2 regions of the Reinekea sp. genome follow, and region 1 is predicted to be linked to the other one. Evidence: riboswitches for the same ligand, from Rfam matches in the RefSeq annotation. Region 1 holds a riboswitch; the other holds the start of a gene.
What was found. Region 1 has a riboswitch for cobalamin ahead of AC4FIC_RS06365 (TonB-dependent receptor). Riboswitches for the same ligand answer to the same signal wherever they lie in the genome.
Positions count from the first base shown of each region.

Region 2: linked by a shared signal. The riboswitch ahead of AC4FIC_RS13560 (ABC transporter substrate-binding protein) and the one ahead of AC4FIC_RS06365 (TonB-dependent receptor) in region 1 are both predicted to bind cobalamin.

Region 1 covers NZ_CEYAVF010000011.1:38,748-44,137, reverse strand. The annotation lists gene AC4FIC_RS06375 (succinylglutamate desuccinylase/aspartoacylase family protein) at 1-873, opposite strand, end outside; gene AC4FIC_RS06370 (energy transducer TonB) at 988-1,395, opposite strand; cobalamin riboswitch at 1,934-2,126, shown strand; gene AC4FIC_RS06365 (TonB-dependent receptor) at 2,277-4,127, shown strand; gene AC4FIC_RS06360 (hypothetical protein) at 4,124-5,290, shown strand; gene AC4FIC_RS06355 (hypothetical protein) at 5,301-5,390, opposite strand, start outside.
Region 2 covers NZ_CEYAVF010000039.1:4,748-10,137, forward strand. The annotation lists gene AC4FIC_RS13540 (sulfite exporter TauE/SafE family protein) at 1-346, opposite strand, end outside; gene AC4FIC_RS13545 (SDR family NAD(P)-dependent oxidoreductase) at 512-1,210, shown strand; gene folX (dihydroneopterin triphosphate 2'-epimerase) at 1,254-1,610, shown strand; gene folE (GTP cyclohydrolase I FolE) at 1,663-2,304, opposite strand; cobalamin riboswitch at 2,471-2,604, shown strand; gene AC4FIC_RS13560 (ABC transporter substrate-binding protein) at 2,636-3,565, shown strand; gene AC4FIC_RS13565 (FecCD family ABC transporter permease) at 3,576-4,616, shown strand; gene AC4FIC_RS13570 (ABC transporter ATP-binding protein) at 4,613-5,390, shown strand, end outside.

The sequences.
Region 1 (5,390 bases):
TAGGCTGACCTGGTCAACCCCATGCTGCTGAGGTGTGCAGGCCGGTGGCTGATACTCACTGGTCGTGATCAGGCCTTGTTCGGCGAGAAAATGCACGATGCCCTGGCTGTCCTGCTGGGCCAATGCCGCCGACACGTCATTGCGACCGCGCAGTTCGATGGTAGCCGCAAAGCAGGGGTTGGCAAAGGGATGATCGGGAAACTCGGCCTGGAGCACGACCCAGGGTTGGGTATGGGTACCATCAAAGGCCACGGTGCCGCGTACATCTTCGCCGAGGCAAATATCATAGCCTAGGCAATGCGCCAGTTGTGCACCCATCTCAGGCTGATGCTGGCCATAAAACAGATGGGGTAGCGCGACCTCATCGCAATGCAGATCCAATACCAGATCGGCGTCTATCGACAGGCTCAATAGCGTCTTGTGCAGCGTGGCAATTTCCATCTGGCCACTGCGTTGGGCGACCTGGTGCAGCATGGCTGCCCGCAGCAGTCGGCTGTTGTGCTCGCCATCTTCGCCCAGCTCGGGCCTTAGGCTCTCAATCAGTGCGGCCGAATCGAGGGCCATGCCACGGTTGAAGTTTTGCCCGGTATGCCAATCGCAGCGACCGGTGAGGTGCCCGAACGTGCGCTGCCGTAAGCCAATGGGATTGGCGAATGGGACGAGGACAATTTCGGCCAGCAGCAATTGCTGTTGTTCTAATTGGGCGAACTGGCCGATCAGGTACTGAGCAACCAACAGGCCCGGATGTTCATCGGCGTGTAGGCCGGCTTGGATGTACACTTTTTTGGCGCCGCTCGGGCCGAAACGATGCACCCCAAGATGGCTCTGGTTGCCGACCGCAGCGGACGGCAGTGCAATAGATTGGTAACTCACAATGGGCTCTCAACAACAGTTTACGATGTTAGCCGATAGTGCCGATGGTCCTGGTGAAGTGCAAGGGTAGGGGGCGTCGAACTGTTAGGATCTGTCGCAATGACCGAGGGGCATTTAACGAAAGGCTACCGTCCACTCGACCCATTGGCCGGTGGCGACACCATCTTCCAGCGCCGGTTGAAACGACCATGCCAAGGCTTGCTCCAGGGCCGCCTGATCCAATTCTAGATGCCCTGATGACCGCTGCACAAAGGGCTGTTCCAGTTGGCCCGACGCGCCGACAAAACCGCGCAGAACGAGTTCGCCGCGCAGCCGTTTGCGAATGGCACTGGCCGGCTTGATCGGCACCGGCGGGCGACCGGCGAAGCGGGCGGCGGCAAAGTTTTGCACGTCTCGTCGATCGACGCGATCGGGTTCTACTTGAGCGGTGGATTGAAACTCATTGCTGGGCTCGGATACGATCTGGTCGAGGGGATTAGCCTTTGGCAGTTCGGCCATTGCCGACGCAATCGCAGCTGGCATTGCCGCTTGCTCCGGCCCAGTCGATGTCGGCTTTAGGTCTTCCATGGAGGCGAGTTCGGCGGTCGCTAAAATATTTTTTGCGCGCGCAAATTTTTCCAAATCGAGTACGTCAATTGGTTTGGAGAGCTGGTCTTGGACGATTGGAGCTGAGGTTTTTTTTGCGACGAAGACGGACGTCTCTATTGGATCCGTTTGGGCAATAATCAAAGTCGCTTTAGGTTCGATTTTTTTGCCCAGCGCGTCGGGTTTTAGTATTTTTTTTGGTGTCGCCGTCTTGGTCGGCAATGTGCTGCTAAGAGCTTTTTTTGTCTGGGTTTGGGCGCTGCCCTGCGGCACGGGCGTAATAGTATTTATGCTGCTTTGGAGCTGCACTGTTAAACTATTTTTCGTCGCCATTGGCGCCGAAGTCTGCGGTATTTTGACCAATGCGAATATAGCCAGGTGCACCAAAATGGAACCGGTAAAAAATACCAGTCGCCAGATCGTATCGCGTGCAGACATTGTAAATAAGGGGTTGACGGCTTCGTCGGACACTCTATACTCGCTTCCAAATTCAGGTGACCTACAACGTTTAAACGGGAAACTGGTGTGAAACCAGTACTGCCCCCGCAACGGTGAGAGAGGGTAAACCATTGAATCAATATATGCCACTGCGCAAGCGGGAAGGGATTGATTCAACAGCCTAGCTGAGCCTCTCAAGTCCGGATACCGGCCTGATGTCATTTTTCCGTACGGGTGGGTGCATGTCGTTTAGACAATCGTGCAGCGTTTCGCTGTGGTCTGTAATTTTTTGCCTTTTTGTAACAACTCCGTCTGCAGAAGACTTAGTTGATGCATCGGTTGGCGCGCAAACTGATGCGGCCCAGCCGACGGCTAATATTTTGCCGACCCTATATTCTGCCATTACCCCCGCTTTCAGCACCCAGCCGGAATTCAGTACCGCCCAAGTCACCGTAATCGATGCCAGCCAATTTGCGGCTAGCGCTCTAAGCGTCGCCGATGTTATCGAGCGAGCCCCCTCTGTGCAGTTGCAACAAACCGGGGCCACTGGTAGCTATGCCAGCGTCAGCGTGCGCGGCGCACCCAGCGCCCAGACCCAGATTTACCTCGACGGGGTGTTGCAGTCGAACGTTGGCGGTGAGGGCGGTTTCTTGCAACAGATGTCGCTCGCCGATGTCGAACGCATCGAAGTTTATTCCGGCAGTACCCCCACTCAATTTGCCCAGGGCAGCCCGGGCGGTGCCATCAATATAGTGCGCCGCACGGCACGCCAAAATCGAACTAAGATATTGCTCGAGACCGGTAGCTTTGGCCATCGGCGCGGCCTGGTGACCAGTGATCTACTGGTGGCGAATCTGGCGGTTACCGGCTTTGTTGAAGGCTTGGCAGTCGATAACGATTTTACCTACTCGAACGATGGCGGCACCGCGCAATACAGCGGCGATGATGAATGGCAGACGCGCAACAATGCGCAATTTGAATCCTGGTCCGGTGGCCTAACCGGCACTATCAATCAAGCCAAGAGCAGTTACTTTGTCAATCTCAGTGCGCACGATCAACAGAAAAATCTGCCCCACTGGGCCAATCTAACCAGCGCCGACAGCTACTACCAGCAAGGCAAACAGGCGCTGCAACTGGGTATTAACCTGTCCGACTGGTTATGGCACCAGGACAGTTCGCTGCGCTTCAATATCAGTGAAGATCTGGGCCATTTTAGCGATCCGGCCAATGGCCTGGGCAGCTTTGTCAGCGACAGTCGCGATCGACTGTTGAGTCGACAGCTGGCGCAGACCTTTGTGCTGCCGCTGTCTTGGGGACTGCTTACGTTGAACAATCAATTGGATCAGGCGCAATTTGTGATTGAACAGCAGAGCGTTACCCAGGTCGACGCCGAACGGCTGAGCGGGGCGCACAGTCTCGGCGCCGACTGGTTTGTGGCTGCCTTTACAACCTTAACCGGCAGCTTACGCTACGCCACCTTCAGTGATAGCTCGGATGACACAGAGGCGGCTGGTAGCCGCTTCAGTGGCCAGGCCGGAATTGGCTATCAACGCGGTGAGCACCGCGTGCAAGTGAATCTGCAAAGTTCCGAGCGCTTGCCGAACCTCATTGAACGCTTCGGGAATCTGGGCAGCTTTAAGGGCAATGCTGACCTGGCTGCCGAGAGCGCCCTGAGCGGGGATATCAATTATCAATGGCAGGGTGCGGCCTATCAGTTCAATGCCACCGCCTTTGCCCGGCAGTCGGACAATACCATCGCGCCGGTGTTCAACTCCCAGGGTGTCGGTCGTTATATTAATATCGATGAATCGATTTTTTATGGCCTGGAGTGGCAGGTCGAAGCCCCTCTCGGCGCGTTGCAACTGAGCTCCAGTGGCAGCTGGCAACGTGGCTGGGCAAGCTCGTTGTTAAAGGTCTATGACCAAAAGCAGGTGCCCGGCTTTTATCCACTCAGTGTGCGCCATCAGCTGAGCGGGACACCCTTGCCCGGCCTGACTTGGCAGAGCAGTTATATCTATCAGGCCGGCCTCTATTTTGATCGCGCCAACTCGACCATGGCGACCGCCAAACACCAATTTAACAGCGCGCTCAGTGGCCGAAAAAATAATTGGCAGGGCACGCTCGCCGTCGAAAACCTACTCAATCGCTACCAGGTGGATTACAGCAATAGCCCGCTGCCTGGGCGCAAAATCTATCTTAGCCTTGTTTATTTCTTTGGAGAAAATATATGAAAAAACTGTTAATAATTGCTAGCGCCATGCTCCTTGTGGCCTGTTTGCCGGAGCCGAATAACAGCCCCTTGGGTTCGGTTAACCTAGCGGTGGCGGCAGCCTCGCCGGACTATGCCACTAGCGATGTTATCCTGATCAACACAGTCCTAGAAATCGATGAAGTATTTGAACAACGAATTCACACCACCAATCCAGCCGATATCGCCATTGCCTTTGAAGCTGGAGAACTGTTCCGACTCGGACGTTATGGCTTTGATTCCGTATCGAAAATCAGTATTGATACGGAATCGGACGTTGTGTCAGTCGATTGGCAGCGCAGTGTCTTGGGCGATGATTTTAGTGCCAATCCGGGTGATCTATTGGCCCTAAGTAGCCGTCAAGCTTACGTGTCTCGCAATGGTAGCAAGGATCTGTGGGTGGTTAATCCTGCCGCGACGACAGATGCTGATTTCCTCATCGAGAAAATTGATCTATCTGCCTTTGCTAACGCCAGCAGTGGTAACCCGCATATGGCCGATCTGGAGTGGCTGGATGGGAAATTATTTGTACTGTTAACTGGTTTGAACGACAGCTATGCCGCTGCTGCCAATTCCAAGGTCGTGGTGATCGATACCAGCACGAATAGTTTAGTCGATACCGATACCACAATGGCCGGCGTTCAGGCTATCGAATTGCCGGTGCGCAATGCCGGGTCCTTTGCACTGCACGATGGCCTACTCTATGTCGCGGCCACAGGTGACGCCTACAACTATGCCGATACGTCAGGCAAATACACCGGTGGTATCGCCACCCTTAACACAACCAGCTACGCGACGGCTCTGTTGATCGACGATGGCGACCTGAGCGCGGCACCCTATGGCAATATCAGCGGCGTGACCGTGTCGGCCAACAACGATGTGTACTTTTCCGGTAGCGTGAGCTGGGGCAACGACAAGGTCTTTGTGCTGCGTGCTGGCACCAGTACACCGAGCGAAATCGTCTTGGGAACCAACCAATATAATATCGGTGACCTGCTGGCCACCGATGATGCGCTCTATGTCGGCGTGCAGGCGCAAAGCGATGGCAGTGAAAACGCCGGCTTAAAGGTAATCGATCTGGACGACGGTACGGTGAATCGGTTAATCGAGCTGACTTACAACCCAACCCAGATTCTCGCACTGTAACCGGGCCCCGTTAGGTGAGTGCTTGAACCCCGTCGGTTAGGCTCACCGTGAGGGCCTCGGAGCGGTCCATTATTTTCACCAGGGTGGTCTGGATGGTTTC
Region 2 (5,390 bases), on a different contig from region 1:
CCAACGACATACTGATCATAGTGGTCAACAAAATGGGCTTGAGCAGGGTGGCCGGTAGGTAAGAGGCAAGTATTGAGCCGATCACCCCGCCCACTAATACCGGCACAAACAGCCCCTTGGCGCCCTGCATCGGCAACTTACCGTGCCGGGAAAAGCTGCGCAGGGTGACCATGGTGTGCATGATAACCCCGACCCTGTTGGTCGCATTGGCCATATCTGCTGGCAGGCCCATGATCATTAGGGCGGGTAGGGTCAGGTTGGATCCGCCACCGGCCAAGGTATTGATAATGCCAGCGATCAGGCCAGTGCCTAACAGCAGGCTCACGGTTATTACGGTAATTTCCATAAACTAGGTCGTCTAAATCGGGACGACACGTTACCAGCCCTCAAGGCGGCACGCCATAGCACCTTTTGCTTAGTCGCACGGGTCTACTCTTTGGCCATCCAATCTATTGCCTTATTCGTACATTCAACCGATTATGTTTTCAATCACTTCAGCTTTGAGGATTCTATGCCACATGCACTGATTACCGGCGGCAGCCGCCGGCTCGGCTTATATCTGACCGAACACCTGTTGGCCGATGGCTGGCAGGTCACGGTGTTGACTCGCAGCAGCAGCGCCGAACTGGACCGCTTGCGTGGCGAGCGCCTTAATATCGTCACGTTGGACTATTATCAACTGGATCAGATCAAGACCTTTTGCCAACAAATTGCCGCCCAACCCCTGGATCTATTGATACACAATGCCTCACTCTTTGTCGGCGGTGTCGACACCGGTTCGAGTGAAGCGTTCGGCCAATTGTTTCATATCCACATGCAATTGCCCGCGTTGCTCAACACCGAATTGGCCGCCGCCTTGGCGCGTTCAGACAACGGTAATATCATTCATATGACTGATATCTATGCCGAGAACCCCAATTCAGACTATGCCCTCTATTGCGCTACCAAGGCTGGCTTGGAGAATCTATCGAAATCTTTTGCCAAGCTGCTGGCCCCGCAGGTACGCGTCAATTCGATTCAACCGGGCGCGCTAAAATTCTTACCAGATCATAGTGCTGAGAGTAAAATACAGGTGCTCAAAGATAGTCTGTTACCCCATGAGGCTGGCTTTGAACCGATCTTCCAAACCGTACAATATTTATTGGCCAACAGCTTTATCACCGGCACTGCCATCAAGGTTGACGGTGGCCGTTCGATCAGCCGCAACTAATTCATTATCCGCCGCAAACAGCAACCTAACCAACGGGACAGACATGACAACAGCCATCATTAACATCAAGAATCTGCGCTTACGCACCTATATTGGTTTTAATCCGGAAGAGCTGCAAAAACAGCAGGATGTGATTATCAATGCCGAAATTCACTATCCAGCCGATTTGGCGTGCGCCACTGACAGTGAAAATAATGCCGTCAACTATAAGGTGATCACTAAAAAGATGATCGCTTTGGTGGAAGAGGGTCAATTTAAACTACTGGAGCGTTTAGCGGCTGACCTGCTGGCAATTGCCCATGAACACCCCGATGTCAGTTATGCCAGCGTGTCGGTTGATAAACCGCACGCCTTGCGCTTTGCTGATTCGGTGTCCATTACGATGACCGGCAAGAAATAACAAGAGGCTATATGATCAGGCCCGAACGGGCCTGACGTCAGAGCGGAACATGTTAGCGGACAAAATCCCGACGCAGGTCACGATCGGTCAAAAACTGCCCCCCCAGCGATAGCGTTTCAGTGCTGGAATGGCTATCCATCACGCCACGCGCCTTAACACAGTAGTGGGTGGCATTGATCTTCACGGCCACATCTTCAGTATCCAGTAGCGTTTGCAACGCCACCAATACCTGCTGATTCAACCGTTCTTGTACCTGAGGTCGCTGCGCAAAGAAACGCACTATGCGATTTATTTTCGACAATCCGATAATCCGCTGACCCGGGATGTATGCCACGTCTGCAAAGCCATCAATGGTCACAAAGTGGTGTTCGCAGGTACTGGTCAGCTCAATATCGCGGATCCGAATCATTTCAGTCGCAGACATCTTATTTTCAATAAGAGTTATTTTTGGGAACTTGTTGTAGTCCAGCCCTGAAAATATTTCATTTACATACATTTTGGCAATTCGATGCGGCGTTTCCGCCATGCTGTCGTCGGTTAGGTCCAACGCCAAAGCACCCATCACCTGATGCATCAAGCCTTCTATCTTTTCAATCTGAGCCGCGGGGGTTAATTTCTGCTCCACCACGGGCGTTTCCAAACCCAATTCGAGGAGCCTTTTATGGACCGCGTGCGCTTCTACTGATATTGCCATGGGTTGTCCTTTACTGATGAGGATACCGACCTGGCGCCAGATCCTATTGTCGTAATATGAGTGTCATAATATCACAGAGCCTTTCATTCTTATCCATAGGCCTTATAGGGACATTAGGCACACCCCAGTAGGCGAGAGTTTCCCTAACTGGGCGGATTTCCGGTTGACTTGCCCGATCTTTCGCTGTCAAATCCGCGTTCGTTCATACGGAATGCGGTGTAAAACCGCAGCGGTCGCGCCACTGTAATTGACAGTTCTTGGGTCATCAGCCAGAAGACGTGAACGAAACAAACCCTATTTTATTACTGTACGCGCCATACAGGAGATTCAGATGCCTTTAAATTTGACTATAGTTGCAGTTTTTGCAATTTTTTTCTTCGCCGGGCCAATTAGCGCCGAGACGGCCTACCCCATTAGCCGTATCGATGGCATGAATAAGACGATAAGGCTGGAGCGTGAACCGCAAAATATATCCTCCAAAACTCTCTTTACCGATGAGGTCCTAACCGCCATTCTGCCGAGCAACCGCCTGACCAGCATCACCAGTCTAGCCAGTGATCCAAATTACTCCAATATTGCCGATCGCCTGCCCAAGGGCGTGGCCCAGCTCGATTTTTACGTTGAGCCGATCCTCAACAACTTTCCCGACCTGGTCTTTGCCGCCAACTGGAGCGAGATCAACAAGGTCACTCAGCTGCGCCAAGCCGGCATCCAGGTTTATCTGGTTAATACCCCCTTTACTTTGGCGGCGATCGAAGCTGAAATTACCAAGCTGGGCGAGCTGCTCAATCGCAGCACGCAGGCAGCTGACTTGATTGCTAACATGCAAGGCGACCTAGCCTCACTGGCCGAACAAAAGGCGGCCATCGAACGGCAACAATGGGTTGCTCTGGACTATAACAGTTGGGGTACCGCTAGTGGTGCAGACACTACTTGGCAGGCCATTCTAGATGGCGTGGGCCTGATCAACGGCACAGCCCCTTATGAGCAGGGTGACTTTGGTCAGGTCGCCATGTCGAAAGAATTGATCATCAAGATCGACCCCGACGTCCTCTTCTTGCCCGGCGGCCTCTATGGCGCAGATCCGGCCAGCAATACCTTTTACCAACAAGTTATTAACGACCCGGCCCTGGCAGATGTGCAGGCGGTTAAAAATCGACGGGTCTATGAAATTCCAGGCGCACTGCGCGGCACCTACAGTCACCATATAGTTCGCACAATTCGCTATGTCAGCGACCAACTCAGCCACGATCTACCATAGGCGGCCGGCAATGTTAGGCATGTTTCGACCCACCTTGATCGCTGCATTACTAGCCAGTGGCCCCCTCCTCTTGCTGGCCTATCTGGCACTGGGCGCCGTGGCGTTGCCGATCGGTGAGCTGCTGTCCGTGATCAAGTATGCCTTGTTGGGCGACCTCGATAGTGCGCGCGAGCTGTTTCCGCGCACCAGCGCCATCCTGCTGCACATTCGCCTACCACGAGCTTTGGCTGGGCTATTGGCGGGCAGCAGCCTGGCTATAGCCGGCGCGGCGATGCAGGGCTTATTTCGAAATCCGCTGGCCAGCCCCGATATATTGGGCATCAGTGCCGGCAGCAGCCTGGGCGCCGTCTTGGCCATTACCACCGGCACCGCGCTGCTCCATCCATTGGTTTTACCGGCCTACGCCATCGTCGGCGCCTTAATCAGTGCGGCCCTGATCTACGCCCTAGCGTTGCGCTCGGAGGCGGGCCAGCAATTGCTGTTTATCATCTTGGCTGGACTGGCCTTATCCAGCCTGCTCACCGGCGCCACCTCTGCGGCCCTGTTGCTCGCCGAACAATATGAGATCAGCCAGTTTATTTTTTGGACCATGGGCGGACTGGAAGGCCGGATGTGGCCGCATGTACTCTGGCCGGCACCCTTTTTAATACTCTTTGGCAGCCTGCTGATCCGCCTGGCCAAGGCTTTGGATTTGATTTCCTTGGGGGAAGAAAATGCCCACGGCATGGGGCTCGATGTCGAACAGACGCGCCGCCGCACCCTGATTCTCTGTTCCGTGGTGACCGCCCTAGCCATCGCAATTGCCGGACCCATTGGCTTTATCGGCCTGATGGTGCCGCATCTGGTGCGGCTACTGTTTGGCCCCAATCACCGCTTACTATTGCCCCTATCTGCCTTTATCGGCGCCTGGCTGGTACTGGCCGCCGATCTGATCGGTCGCACCCTAATAGCGCCCCATGAGATCAAGGTCGGCATTATCACCGCCGTGCTCGGTGGCAGTTACTTTATTTTCCTAATAGTTCGGTTACAGCGACAGGGGAAACTGGCATGAACGCGCCGCTCTTATCGGTCCAAAAGCTCGGCTTTTATCGCCAAGATCGGGCCCTATTGCGCGACCTCAGCTTTGCCCTGGAACCGGGCGAACTGGTCGGTGTAATCGGCCCCAATGGCGCGGGTAAAAGTACCCTATTGAAGCTCTTGGTCGATTATCACCAACCGACCGAAGGGCACATTAGTCTATCGGATACGCCCTTGGCGTCGTTGAGCCATCCCGAACGCGCCCGACGCATCAGTTATATGGCACAACATTCGGCCCCGTCGTTACCCTTTCTAGTGCGCGATGTCATCGCCCTCGGCGCCCACAGTCGGCAGGCGAGTCAGATCCCGTCAGCCCAGGTGCTACGCAACGACGTGGCCGAACTGGCCGAGCAACTTGAATTGACCCATCTGCTCGACCGAAAGCTCACCGAGCTGTCTGGGGGTGAGAATCAGCTGGTCCAGTTTGCTCGTATCCTGATGCAACAGGCCCCGCTGATGTTGTTGGATGAGCCCACCGCCAGCCTGGATATCGGCCATGAAGCGCAACTCATGAACCTGTTGCGGCGCCATTGCGAGCACCAACATTCCGCCTTGGTGGCCATTCATAATTTAAATATTGCCGCGGTATTTTGTGACCGCTTGCTGCTCTTGGACAAGGGGCGATTGATTGCCAGCGGTACGCCGGAGCAGGTGATCACCCAGGCCAATATGGCCCAACTGTATCAACAGCAGGTCACGGTCAGCCAACATCCGGTGACCGGCACGGTCACAGTACTGCCGGTAAAAC